Regions from separate parts of the Vibrio sp. R11-SG3-ISO3-SZ genome, predicted to be linked through region 1. Evidence: predicted binding sites of a transcription regulator. Region 1 holds the regulator's gene; each other region holds the start of a gene.
What was found. Region 1 encodes PurR, which represses purine synthesis genes. Its sites were predicted from a motif close to TNANGNAAACGTTTNCNTNA; they were not measured.
Positions count from the first base shown of each region.

Region 1 (4,583 bases):
CAGCGAGCACAAAAAGAGTCGCGACATATGTTTATCCGCGAAGCGAAGAAGTTGTGCCAAAAGGAGTTCAAGCGTTGGTTTATTTTGACCGCAGAGGTGAACCCTCTGATGCGCTACTTCAAAGACCGCGAGTTACCTATCCCTACGCTCTATCTGATGGGTGAAAAAGACTACATGTTCATCACCCCTGTGAAAGAGATGGTCTCAGCACATACGCTCAGTGAGCTGCATGAAATTCCTGACTGTGGCCATGTGTGTAATGTTGAGCGCCCAGATGAGTTTAACGATCACTCCATCGCCTTCATTCAGCAACACCTCACTGCTTAATTTCGGCTAGCTCCCCACACACTCATACTGGTTTGGTGTGCTCGCACTGCCAACATAACTGAAAATGGCCGTCATTTTCTTCTTGGCAAGTCGGGCAAACCCAAACCATGTTGTCGGGAGCGTCTTGTTGGAAGTCATCAATTAGCGCGAGTGCCGTCTGCTTCTGTTCTGGACGAGTTAACCAAACGTACGGGCTGGCCTCTTCGCCAAACGGAATCTCTCCTTGCAAGCCGAACAAACCTTCACCTCTCACCTCACAGGCTATTCCTTCGCTGCGTAACATTTCACACACGATGTGTGCTTGTGGTGGGGTTGTAGCAATAAAAATTTTCAAGACGCTTGCCCATTGGATTGCGGTGTCGCTTTGAGCTTGGCCATTACCCATTTGGCAATGATTGGGAATACCCCGAGCAACGCAAAAGAGGCGAGTACTGTTGGAGAGACGATGCCTGACAAACTGTCGATTTGCGCTAGCTGGGTCCCGGCGTTGAGGTAGACGGCCGTGCCCGGCAACATACCCAGTTGACTGACCAGATAGAAGCGCGCGATGGTGATGGGCGTAAGACCCATCAAGAGGTTGATCAAAAAGAATGGGAATACCGGGATAAGGCGCAGTGAGAAGAGATAAAACGCACCATCTTTTTCGACCCCTTGATTAATTGTCGCGAGCTTATCGCCAAACTTGCTTTGTACCCACTCTTTGAGTAGAAAGCGGCTGCTTAAAAACGCCAATGTGGCACCTATAGTACTGGCAAAAGAAACGAGCAATAAACTGGTCCAAAAGCCAAACAGCGCAGCGCCAAGCAAGGTGACAACGGCCGCTCCAGGGATCGAGAAGGCGGTGATAGCGACATAGGCGAAGAAGTAACTCAGCGCGGCGAGGGCAAAGTGGGCGTCAATGATTTCAGCCAGCGCTTGCTGCTGGGCTTTGGCGTTATCAAGTGTCAGGTATTGACCAAAGTTTGCGCCTAAAAACACAATCAGAGCGAGCAAACCAATACCTAAAAGCAGTTTCTTGTTCATATGGATCCCTTTGAAAACATCATCATTGATCATTGTTAGATATGAACCAAAAAGCCAGTAAAAAATTTCGCCCTAAAGGGAAAAATACGTTGGATTCTATGACGAAGGAATGGAAACGCTAGAAAAGCATCGGCTAAAAACGTCTCAAGCCAGCGGTGTGGGCTGGCTTGAGACGGGGATTGGAATTACTGAACGCTATCGCTGACTAGCTTTGCAGCTGATTCAGGAGCTCGTCGCGTCTTGCTTGAGGGACCACAGACCAGTGCGTGCCTTTAATTGCCCCCTCAAGTGCCCACAGCAGGTCGATGCTGACGTCGGCAGAGTGTGTGGAACGAATCGCTTTATACGCTTCCACTGCGCCCGTCTGCTCCAAACGGGAGACACTGTCGATACCCGCTTTCTTGAGCATTCGCTCGGTCGCTAGACGCAAGTTCGGCAGATCTTTCAGGCGCGTTGGTTTGGCGTTGGTTTGACGCTGCTTGTCTTTGTTGGCCGCCTCTAGTGCAGTGTTTGCCATCGCAATAGTCTGAGCGACATCCTGATCCCAGTCATGGCCAAGGGCATAGTATTTGGTGACCACAGGGAAACCACGTTTTTTATACACGTATGGCTCGAGTCCCTGAGCATTAAACAGTTGGGCCAACGAGTCGTCGGCGCGTATGTGAAGTTTGTCATTTACCACGAGGGCAAACATGATGTCATCAGCGAAGATTCCGAATCCACCAAACATTGAGCGAGACTTGATCTTGCCCAATGGTTCAAACAATCGCATTGAGTCTTTTAAAATTGGTTTATCCATGCTGTTATTCTCGGTGTATTACAATACGCCACCAAATTCAGGTCCGAGAGATTAGCAAAAATATGCAGGTTTTGTGTCAGTAGGGTGTCATTCTGGCTCATAAAAGAATAATCCTACTCACGGTGTGAGCGCATAATGCGCGCGCAACGTTTAAGTCATTGTATTCTTTGCTTTTGATAAAGAATTACGAAGTGCACATTTGCCATCGGCAACCCCGCTACCAAGCAGTCATCAACGTTGATATCGTTGAGTGGCTGCAACAGGCCGGAAGCTTTGCGTCCCATCCTTTCGAAATGGTTTGCCCTGTTCGTGGCATTCGTCGAACATAATAAGCATAAATAATTTATGGGCTAAACATCACGTTTTGATGGGTTAAATGTGATCTTAGTTCATAAAATAGAGGGGTGTTACCGAGAGAATAAAGCCCAGCGGATGAGAAGTATTCTCGCTGGGCTAGTCGATGTGATGTGCTGAACTTGTTCGTTGGTCTATTTCACCGTCGCCACGGTATCGCGCTCGACGATTTCTGGGTGCATTTCAAAAATACGTTTTTCATGCTCTTTGTCTTTAATACGTTCGAGCAAAATCTCAAATGCGTTTTTACCCACACGGCGCTTCGGCTGGTGAACCGTCGTTAGCGGTGGTGAAAAGTACTCGGCTAGCTCAATGTTGTCATAACCAATGACCGACATGTCTTCTGGAATACGAATGCCTTTTTGCTGTAAACGGCTCATCAAACCGAGCGCCATCGTATCGTTGAAACAGAATACTGCGGTTGGCTTTTCGTCCATGGCGACGATTTTGTCCGCGGCAAGCACGGCGGTATCGCACTCAAAGTTACCTTCTAAGATCCAATCTTCGTTGACGCTCAAACCCGACTCGTTCATTGCGCGCTTAAAGCCTTGGATGCGCTCTTGGCAGGCCGCTTTTTCAAAATGCCCACTCAAGCAAGCAATGCGCTTGTGGCCGTGATCAATCAGGTATTTTGTTGCGAGGTAGCCGCCTTCTTCCGAGTTGTCGATGATTTTATCGGCTTGTGAGCTTTCCGGGCCCCAATCCATCACCACCTTAGGGATGTCTTTATGACGGTCAAGCATTTCGCTCAACTCTTCGGTCAAATCTGAACACATCACTAAGATGCCATCGACGCGCTTTTCCGCCAGCATGCGAATGTAGTCACGTTGTTTCTCGTAGATGCCGCCAGTGTTACACAAGATCAAGGTGTAGCCTTGACGGTAGCAGTAGCTCTCAACCCCGTCGATCACTTCCGAGAAGAAAAGGTTGGTCGATTGAGTAACCAGCATGCCTATTGTGCGTGTCGAGTTACATTTCAGGCTGCGTGCAACGGCACTTGGGGCATAGTTCAACTCTTGAACCGCTTCCATCACTTTTTCTTGCGTGGCTTCAGCGACAAAGCGTGTTTTGTTGATCACATGGGATACAGTGGTGGTCGAGACACCCGCTAAGCGAGCGACGTCTTTAATCGTGGCCATATGGTTTTGTCCTGTCGATGACTGCCTACTATTCTATGAAAAGTTAAGTCTATAAAAGTAAAGTCTATACAAAGTTTAGAGTATGTAGACAGAAAGTATCAGAAACACAAAAACCGCCCTCAAAAAGCGGTTTGTATTTATTAGTTTTATCGTTTGCGGACCGAATTGTAGTCCGCAACGTCGATTTGGGCAAATAAAAAAACCGCCTTTGGGATCTCGCCACACCTTTTGTATGGGCTTAATCGCTATCGCCTTGCAGGTAGGCTTTATCCAATTGAATGAACGCGCACAATAGCGACGACAGCGCCGCATAGAAGCCGAATGTGTCGAGGCGCTGGCAGCGCTCGGCAAACCTCTCAATCCAAGGGAGTAGATGCTGCTCAATAAAATCGGCTTGCTCTTGGTAGGCGAGATGCGTGTCGCCTGCCGTCTGCTCTGCTGCATGAGCGCCGCGCACAATCAGGTTACCTAAAAAATCCAACTCTATCGCGAGATGATCAGAAGGTTCATTGAGCCCTGAATGCACGGCCACGCCATGTTGTTGGAGCAGAGTGTCCATCTGTTTGGCGGGCTCCCCATTGAGCAGTCCGGATTCATCTAAGTAGACAGAGGCGTAAGGCAACGCGCTGTCTCGGTCGGATTTTAAAAACAGGTCGCAATAGTCGGCTGATAGTTCCAACTGAGCATCTGGCCTGTCTTGCAATCGGTTCAATGCATCGATGAGCCTGTCTGCGGCTACGTTAAGCTCAGGGGTTTGTGCAAGTCCCGTCAGAAAGGTACGTGTGTCCACCGAATGATATTGGGCCAGCTCTTGCTCTGAGAGCTCTTTGGCAAACACGCTCGAAAACCACCAGTAGAGCTCGGCGCGTTGCTCATCAAAGGCGCGCTGCTCTTTTTCGGCGGGAGATAAAGGGTCGGAAATCTGGGCGTTAGGTGTCTCT
Region 1 covers NZ_JCBDGX010000150.1:27,797-32,379, forward strand. Annotated here, with positions in the region: gene AC6R1O_RS17025 (alpha/beta fold hydrolase) at 1-327, shown strand, start outside; gene AC6R1O_RS17030 (putative signal transducing protein) at 350-661, opposite strand; gene AC6R1O_RS17035 (TVP38/TMEM64 family protein) at 658-1,350, opposite strand; gene AC6R1O_RS17040 (TfoX/Sxy family DNA transformation protein) at 1,556-2,149, opposite strand; cyclic di-GMP riboswitch class I at 2,354-2,462, opposite strand; gene purR (HTH-type transcriptional repressor PurR) at 2,638-3,642, opposite strand; gene torD (molecular chaperone TorD) at 3,881-4,583, opposite strand, start outside.

Region 2 (4,583 bases), on a different contig from region 1:
CCTTTCCAACTCGCATCCTTCCGCCTAATACTTCCACCCACTAAGACGCTGCACTAATAAATAACCGAAAAGCTGAGTATTAGCAAACGGCCCACTATGACACCTGTTGGATATTACAGCAAATCCCCGTCTATCATGTATATAACGGCATTGACTGCTAATTTTGACTTTACCTATGGCCTTATACACTTGAAGATTCAATTTCCCTTACATACGAGCATAAGCTCTTTTTATAAGGTTGATGCTGAATCGTATTAACAATAGGCTTTTAGGCTATGTGGCGTCTCGGCGGTGCTAGATTGGATTCCTCTACGAGTGAGTTTAGCTTTGTGCTCAACTCTGAATATCTGGCGGTATAGCGAGCATGAGTCACCCAAGATCTTTGCCCAACGTTTAGTACATAGTCCATCACCAGTGATTTAAATGATTCATGTTCTTTATGGTCAAAACTATCGTAAAGGTCTTGCAAGGGCTCTAAATCAATATCCACAATTGAAACGTCACTAAAATTTTCGTTTCCCCCAATCATTGGCCTGCCGTGATAACTAAAGTGGATACCGACCAAATACCCATTTATGCGACAAAGGATATCGAGCTCTGAATAGTGCCCCGAAGGCTCGACTTCAAAATCATCAATCGTTAAATGATGTGCTTGAGTCACATATCCAGAGACGGTGACCTCCCTTCCGTAATCATCTCTCTTTTCTAATTCAAGCTTCCAATCAGGCAACTGTATCTCAAACTGGTCCAGCTCCTTTAAGCATTGCTTAATCACAAGCCTTGCGACCACACAGAATGAATATTGACACTCTATCGGCTCACCCGTTTCATCTTTCGACTTTTTGTCGTGGGCAAAGTGGTGGATCATTTTATCCGGATTGGGCCCTTTTTTAGCCACAAGGTTTTGTTTGCAACTTGGACAAACACAACCACATGCTCTACCCCGTTGCACCTCACTAATGTCTAGGTATTTATCATCCTTCAAGCCAAACGGTATCAGCATCCCTCTCTTCCCTTCACGTTTATGAATTGTCGGTGGCTAGCTTCGACTTTTCTTCAGTTGGCGAATATCCTTGTCCAACGCATCCATTTTAGGGACTCTCATACGCGCGACCTGTTTCTGTCCGTTTTTCAGAGTAATTTCAACCTCCAAGAGATCTGATTCGTGTTCTGTGTCACCTGTCGAGATCTCCTTCGTTTTACCCCAAAAATACCTGAGGTAGTGAGTTCTAACACTAGCGACACCGTCAAAAGAAAAGCCACCTTTGAGGCAAATCGTAAGAAAGGAGAAAAATTCAGACTCTTTCGTGGTTTTCACTACTTTGCCCCATGAACGCCACAGATCTGTCAGGGCTTGATAGCGACGAAAGTCCCTGCTTTTGGGAGTCGTAACCCGCGTTACTTGTTCATTGGAATCAAAATCCACCTCTGATACGTAGACACCTTGTTGCTGAGCGTGAACTCCCTCTAATGTCTCAGCTATGGTGCTTAATAGGGAGCGTGACCAAGCTACTTTGCTTTGAAGTTGCCGCTCTATTTCGTCATAGAAATTGGGATCGGTATTTCTGATATCGTCAAAGCCTGACTGTGCTTGTTGCAATGCTTTACATAGGCGCTTAATTGACGAAAGATCGGTGTCACTTGGAATTTGGATTAGTATGTTTTCACACTCTTTCACTTGATGAACATCAAGCCCGATACTCATCAACTCGTCTGTCTGTTTTTGGCTCAACCCTGCCACTGCAAACCCCGTGCAACTTGTTACTTAATAGCTCAGTTGTAGACGGTATCATTTTGTATAGATGAAGCAAGCGATCGGATAGACAAAAAGAGAGTGATGTTTCGAAAAAAGCGAAGAGTCGAAAATAGGTGGGGTTTAACAAAAGTTGATAAAAATAGATTTCAGCGGCACCACAGAGGCACCACAGAAAAACGAAAAGCCCGATAACTCATTGAATTATCGGGCTTTTTTCGGATATATGGCACGCCCTGTAGGATTCGAACCTACGACCACATCCTTAGAAGGGACGTGCTCTATCCAGCTGAGCTAAGGGCGCGCTACAGGGACAGGATTATACGAGTTCGAGGTCTTAACACAAGACCTTTTCGTATCATTATGATCTAAGTGACTAAAAAAGGGACATTGGCGGTTGAGGTGTTTAAAAATAACCCGAAGCAAACGTTTGCTTATGGATGTTCATTCAATTATTTGCGACAATGCGCCACAACTTATTCGCCATTGTGATTAAAGGAAAGTCATGACTGCTCAAAATATCGATGGAACACTGATTTCTCAAACCGTCCGTTCCGAAGTGGCGGCTCGTGTGAAAGCGCGCCTAGACGCTGGGTTACGTGCCCCTGGCTTGGCTGTGGTTCTCGTTGGTGAAGATCCGGCGTCTCAAGTGTATGTCGGCAGCAAACGCCGCGCGTGTGAAGAGGTGGGCTTTGTGTCTAAATCGTTCGACCTCCCTGCCACCGCAAGTCAAACTGAGCTGCTTGCACTGATTGACACACTGAACGCAGACGATGAGATTGATGGCATCTTGGTTCAACTTCCACTACCAGCGGGAATCGACTCTACCGCCGTACTTGAACACATTCATCCAGAGAAAGACGTCGATGGCTTCCATCCTTACAACGTGGGCCGCCTAGCGCAGCGCATTCCAAAACTGCGCTCTTGTACGCCGAAAGGCATCATCACCCTGCTTGATCGCTATAACATCGATCTTCGTGGCAAACACGCAGTGGTGGTTGGCGCGTCCAACATTGTCGGTCGACCAATGACATTGGAGCTTCTGCTTGCGGGCTGTACCACAACAACTTGCCACCGTTTTACTCAAGATCTAGAAGGTCATGTACGTCAAGCGGATCTGGTGGTCGTTGCGGTAGGTAAACCTAACTTTATTCCAGGTCACTGGATCAAAGAGGGAGCGGTCGTGGTCGATGTCGGTATCAACCGCTTGGAGTCAGGCAAGTTGGTGGGTGATGTGGAATACGATAAAGCCAAAGAGCGCGCCAGCTTTATTACGCCAGTCCCGGGTGGTGTTGGGCCAATGACGGTGGCGAGCTTGATTGAGAATACTATGCTAGCGTGTGAGCAATTTCATACCAAATAACTAGCGCCCTATCCTTCCTCAGAGCAGCGCTTCTTCTCGCGGCTCTGAGGCTGTTTTAGCCACATTAACATTACCCGACCCGGCTTCTTTGGCGAGATACATCGCTCTGTCTGCCACTTTCAAACACTGACTTAAGGTCATCGTCTCATTGTTAAATGAGATACCCGCACTGGCGCCAATCTCGACGTGAATATTGTTCAGTGATTGCAAATGGTGACCATAAAAGAGTGCGACGACTTGCTCTGCCAAATCAACCACCTCTTGCTCCGACTCATAATCGCGCACAAAAATGGCAAACTCGTCACCGCCCAAGCGGGCAATGTCGTATTTTTGCAGTCGCTCGCCCAACGCTTGCTGCGCAATGCCTTTGGTTTGCTTGGCAAAATCGTACAACACGTTGTCGCCGACATCGTGACCATAACAGTCGTTGACCGCTTTAAAGTTATCTAAGTCGAAGTAAATGATCGCGGTGTGCTTGTTTTCATCAAGGCGCGTCGCGTGAGACAACACCGACATAAAGCTTGCTCGGTTGGCCAACTGAGTGAGCGAGTCAATGTAAGCCAGTTCTTGAATGCCCTCTTGATCCATTTTCAAAATATAGTCGTCCATTTGACTTTGAAAATAGATCACGATGTGACACATACCTGACATCGCGACCAAGGTTAATACCAAGCGAAACCCTACATGGTATGGGTACGGAAACTGCGTCAAGCCAAAGGCGAAGATCAAGGAAGTCAGGACAATATTCAGTACCGAGAGCCCCACTCCAACACGAAAACTATTGATGAATATGCCGATGGCAGACAGTGGGTAGACCCACATAATGCCAGTACCTTCATACCCTCCAGTAAAAATAAGATACAAACTCAAGGAGTAGATCATAAAAGATAGCCCAGCAAGACCAAAGCGATGTTGCAGGTTAATCATTTTGATGGTGACGATGCCAACCAAGGAGTAAAAGGCCAGCGTTGTGCCCAGCTCAATATCGCCGCGATAAAAACTATAGACAGAGAAGGCCGCAAGGAAGGAGACACCTAAGACAGCGAGCACCCGAATCATCATCATCTGGCGCTGCTGTTTCATTAAGACGACTTCGGATAATTTATCCGCTACAAAGTGGTGTACGTTCATCGCGCTCCAGTCATTGCTACAAAACCAATCACTTATTTAGATAATGCTACATTATTTATTGTCAATCAAATATAGACACCGTCAAGCTAAGCGCAACTGAATGTAGGAGGATTCGTCGTTTTTGTTTACCGCATCACATCACAATTGCATCCGCAAGGTGTGAAACAGCCAGCGCAAAGTAGTAAGACCGGTTCCATTTCATTAGTACGTTATAGTTATTGTAGACCAAATAAACACGCCCATTCCCATCATCGGGTGCGATCAACCAGGCTTGGATATCTTGGTCGAGCTTAGGTAGCGGTCGGCCATCAAAACGGGTAATCCCCATTGACGCCC
Region 2 covers NZ_JCBDGX010000054.1:21,274-25,856, forward strand. Annotated here, with positions in the region: gene AC6R1O_RS07365 (competence protein CoiA family protein) at 269-1,003, opposite strand; gene AC6R1O_RS07370 (hypothetical protein) at 1,040-1,741, opposite strand; tRNA gene AC6R1O_RS07375 (tRNA-Arg) at 1,981-2,057, opposite strand; gene folD (bifunctional methylenetetrahydrofolate dehydrogenase/methenyltetrahydrofolate cyclohydrolase FolD) at 2,259-3,116, shown strand; gene AC6R1O_RS07385 (GGDEF domain-containing protein) at 3,135-4,247, opposite strand; gene AC6R1O_RS07390 (lytic murein transglycosylase) at 4,381-4,583, opposite strand, start outside.
Region 2: the regulator PurR is predicted to act here: its motif matches at 2,172-2,191, upstream of folD (bifunctional methylenetetrahydrofolate dehydrogenase/methenyltetrahydrofolate cyclohydrolase FolD).

Region 3 (4,583 bases), on a different contig from region 1:
AGAGTCTAGCATAAAACACCCCCTCACCACCACCGCCATTCACCCCCTTCACACCCCTCTACCCATCCCCCACTACCCATCACCCCTATCCCCCTCTAGGCACTAGGAACTAGTCACTAGAAACTCCCCCCGAAACTAGGAACTCCCCCCCACCTTCTGCTATCCTCTCCCTGCGTTATTTTCACAGATTAATAGATAGGAAAATTCGATGATTTATAGCATGACGGCCTACGCGCGTAGCGAAGCCAAAGGCGATTGGGGCAGTGCTGTGTGGGAGATCCGCAGCGTCAACCAACGTTATTTGGAGACCTACTTCCGCCTACCTGAGCAATTTCGTGGCCTAGAGCCGCTACTGCGTGAACGCTTTCGCAAGCGCCTAGCGCGCGGTAAAGTGGAGTGCAGCCTGCGTTTTGAAGCCAACCCCGCCGCCAAAGGTGAGCTGACCATCAATGAAACCCTCGCCAATCAAGTCATCAAAGCCGCTGAGCAAGTGATGCACATGACCGGCGAACTGAGCCGCATCAATCCCTTCCAAGTGATGCAGTGGCCAGGCGTGATGGAGACTCCAGAGCAAGACATGGACGTGGTCAACAAAGACCTGTTAGCCGCCTTTGATAGTGCACTGAGTGATTTCATTGACGCTCGCGGCCGCGAAGGCGACAACATGAAAGCGCTCATCACCCAGCGCCTAGACGCCATCTCACAAGAAGTGACTCGCGTGCGCGCTCGCATGCCCGAGATCCTTGAGTGGCAACGTGAGCGCCTGTTCGCCAAATTTGAAGACGCCAAAGTCGAGCTCGACCCTTCCCGCGTTGAGCAAGAGCTTATCCTCCTCGCGCAAAAATCCGATGTGGCAGAAGAGCTCGATCGCCTCGACTCTCACGTCAAAGAGACCAACAACATCCTCAAAAAAGGCGGCGCCTGCGGCCGACGCCTCGACTTTATGATGCAAGAGTTCAACCGCGAGTCAAACACGCTCGCCTCGAAGTCGATCAGCACCGACATCACCGCATCCGGGGTCGAGTTGAAAGTGTTGATTGAGCAGATGAGAGAGCAAATTCAGAACATCGAATAGTCTCTTTTAGATGACTAACTGTGCAAAGCTCCTGTTTACTTTATAAGTCGATAGGGGCTTTTCATTTTTCCACCAACATCCTCTGACTTCACCCAACAGCCCCACCACTGCTCTGACCTTTAAATAAAATTAGACTATCCCCTCCAGCCTAACCTTTTGATTTATTTTGGAACGCACTCTCTTAGCACTCGTTAATGACAATAAACTAAACTATTAAGTCACTTGCCCTAAGGTAATGGGATGTCAAAAGGGCGGCCTTGATGCCGCCCTTGTTGTGTCTGCAATAGCAATAATGGCGATGGCAGCCATATGTCCGCGATTATAAAAGCACCAAATACGCCATAAACAGCCCAGACAGCACATAAATGACTGGGTGAACCTGCTTGGCTTTGCCTGCTACCACCATGCTAAAGGCGTAGCTGATAAAGCCCATCGCCATGCCGTTGGCCGGTGAGAAGCTCAGTACGGTGAACATGATGGTGAAAAACGCCGCGATGCGAGACTCTTTTTGCTCCCAGCGGATTTGGCCAAGGCGACCAATCATGTAGATGCCGACCACCACCATCGCCGGGGCGACCATGGCCGCAGAGAAGATGGAAAAAAGCGGGTAGAGGAACAGCGACACCAAGAAGAGCCCCGCAACCACCACCGCAGCCAGGCCGGTTTTCGCGCCTTGCGCAGAGGCAATGCCCGATTCTGAGAATGCGGTGACTGAAGTCGTACCCAGCACAGAGCCAATCACGGTGCCGCCTGCGTCCGCAACCAGCGCCGAGCGCGCGTTCGGCACTTTGCCATCTTTGTCGATGATGCCCGCATCTCGGCCGACGCCAACAATGGTGCTGAGGCCATCAAAGAAATCGACAATCAAGAAAATCACCACAATAAACAGCAGATCAAACAGCTTGTCGGCCGTCAGCCCTGAGAAATTGAAGATGGCGCCAACGCTGCCCGACAGGCTTGGCGGCGCAGCCACTAGGCTCTCTGGGATGGGGGCGTTTTGCGTCCCTAGCATCCAGTCGGCCACAACGGTCAGCACAATCGCCGATACAAACGAGATAAAGGTCGCCAGTTTGATGTCACGAATCATGCAGCCGAGCGCGATAAAGATACTGATGTAGGCAATGATGACTTGCGGGTCATTGATTTTGCCCATGCTGACCAAAATGATCGGGTTCGAGACGATGATGCCGGCGTTTTTCAGGCCCAAAAAGGCGATAAACAGACCAAGCGATACGGTGATCGCCAATTTGAGATCTTCTGGAATAGACTCAATCATCGCCTTGCGAATATGGGTCATCGACAAAATCAGATAGAGCACACCAGAGAAGAAGATCCCCAGCAGCGCTTCGTGCCACACCAGCGCCACTGAGCCGCTCAGCAGCATGCCTTTAAAGAAGCCGTTCATGCTCATGCCTGGCGCGAGCATGACTGGGTAGTTACCAAACACACCCATGATCAGCGTGGCCGCTGCCGCCGCCAGTGCTGTGGCGGTAAAAATCGCGCCGCGATCCATGCCTGGGATGTCACCCAAAATCGCGGGGTTAACCGCCAAGATGTAACTCATCGCCAAAAAAGTAATAAATCCAGCGTACAGCTCCGTGCCTAGGGTCGATTTGCGCGCAGAGATATGAAAAGTGGATTCAAGCCACCCAGCGTTGGCTGAGCGTGGAAGTGCAGTGTCAGAACTCACAATACAACCTATCGGTAGATAAATAAGAGGGCCATAGCCCATCGCCAGCAGCAATGCCCGCAACAAGCCAAACGTTTGCGCGAATTGTAATGAGATGGGAACGGATTTCAACTGGTTTGGAAAAAGTGGGTGGTGGGTGGTGGGTGGTGGGTGGTGGGTGGTGGGTGGTGGGTGGTGGGTGGTGGGTGGTGGGTGGTGGGTGGTGGGTGGTGAAATTTTGATGGATGAAAGGACCATGTCAAGAACATTCCCCCAACCTAATACCCATTACCCCTAACCCATTACCTATCCCCCCTTACCCATCACCCCTTACCCACCTCCCCCCTAGTCACTCCCCCCGATCCATGCTACTCTTCGCCTCCCTTTTTCTGGCCGAATTTTCGCCACCGATGTTGAGAGAAATCGCGCTCTTGACTGACGTTATGCCCGCGGTCAGTGCTATCTTTAATACATCGAATCTTATGGTGGACGTAACCTTATGGCCAAAGGCACCCTATACATTGTTTCTGCGCCCAGCGGCGCGGGTAAATCGAGCTTGATTTCAGCCATGCTGGAAACCAACCCTACCTACGCAATGAAAGTGTCCGTGTCGCACACGACACGTGGCATGCGCCCGGGTGAGCAAGATGGCGTGCACTACCACTTTGTGCAAAAAGAGCAGTTTGAAGCGCTGATCGAACAAGGTGCGTTTTTGGAATACGCGGAAGTGTTTGGCAACTACTACGGCACCTCTCGCCCGTGGATTGAGCAAAACCTCGATAAAGGCATCGACGTCTTCCTCGACATTGACTGGCAAGGCGCGCGTCAAATTCGTGAGCAAATGCCACAAGCTAAGAGCTTGTTCATCCTGCCGCCGTCAAACGGTGAGTTGGAACGTCGCCTGAACGCACGCGGCCAAGACAGTGAAGCGGTGATCGCAAAACGCATGGCGGAAGCGAAATCGGAAATTTCTCACTACAACGAATACGACTACGTGATCATCAATGATGATTTCGATAACGCGCTGATGGACTTTAAAGCCATCATTCGCGCCGAACGCCTCAAGCAAGATAAGCAAGCCCTCAAGTACAAAGGCATGCTGGATGCGTTGTTGAAATAAGAATCTAGACTATTCTCTACGAGATCTTGTATAATTTCTCGTCATACAAAATTTTAGTTAACTATTTGGAGTCCTTATGGCACGCGTAACTGTTCAAGACGCTGTTGAAAAAGTTGGCAACCGTTTCGACCTAGTTCTCATTGCGGCTCGCCGCGCTCGTCAAATGCAAACTGGCGGCAAAGATTCACTGGTGCCAGAAGAGAACGATAAGCCAACGGTTATCGCTCTGCGCGAAATCGAAGAAAGCCTTATCACAAAAGAGATCCTAGATGCGCGTGAGCGTCAAGAGCAGCAAGAGCAAGAAGCCGCTGAACTTGCCGCTGTTAGCAGCATTGCTCACGGTCGATAATCCTCTTCATCACACTCTGCCGGGCCTAAAATTTGTATCTATTCGATAGCCTCAAAGACGTTGCCCAAGAATACCTAACAGAGCCTCAAATTGAGGCTCTGCGTCAATCTTATGTGGTAGCGAAAGATGCCCATGAAGGGCAAACCCGCTCAAGCGGGGAACCATACATCATCCACCCTGTTGCTGTTGCTCGTATCTTGGCGGAAATGCGCCTGGATATTGAAACCCTCCAAGCCGCCCTTTTGCACGATGTCATCGAAGATTGTGATGTCACCAAAGAGCAGCTAGAAGAGAAGTTTGGCAACACCGTCGCAGAACTGGTCGATGGCGTCTCTAAGCTGGATAAGCTCAAGTTTCGTGATCGCAAGGA
Region 3 covers NZ_JCBDGX010000181.1:19,746-24,328, reverse strand. Annotated here, with positions in the region: gene AC6R1O_RS18810 (YicC/YloC family endoribonuclease) at 209-1,075, shown strand; gene AC6R1O_RS18805 (NCS2 family permease) at 1,395-2,807, opposite strand; gene gmk (guanylate kinase) at 3,244-3,864, shown strand; gene rpoZ (DNA-directed RNA polymerase subunit omega) at 3,941-4,213, shown strand; gene spoT (bifunctional GTP diphosphokinase/guanosine-3',5'-bis pyrophosphate 3'-pyrophosphohydrolase) at 4,246-4,583, shown strand, end outside.
Region 3: the regulator PurR is predicted to act here: its motif matches at 2,829-2,848, upstream of AC6R1O_RS18805 (NCS2 family permease).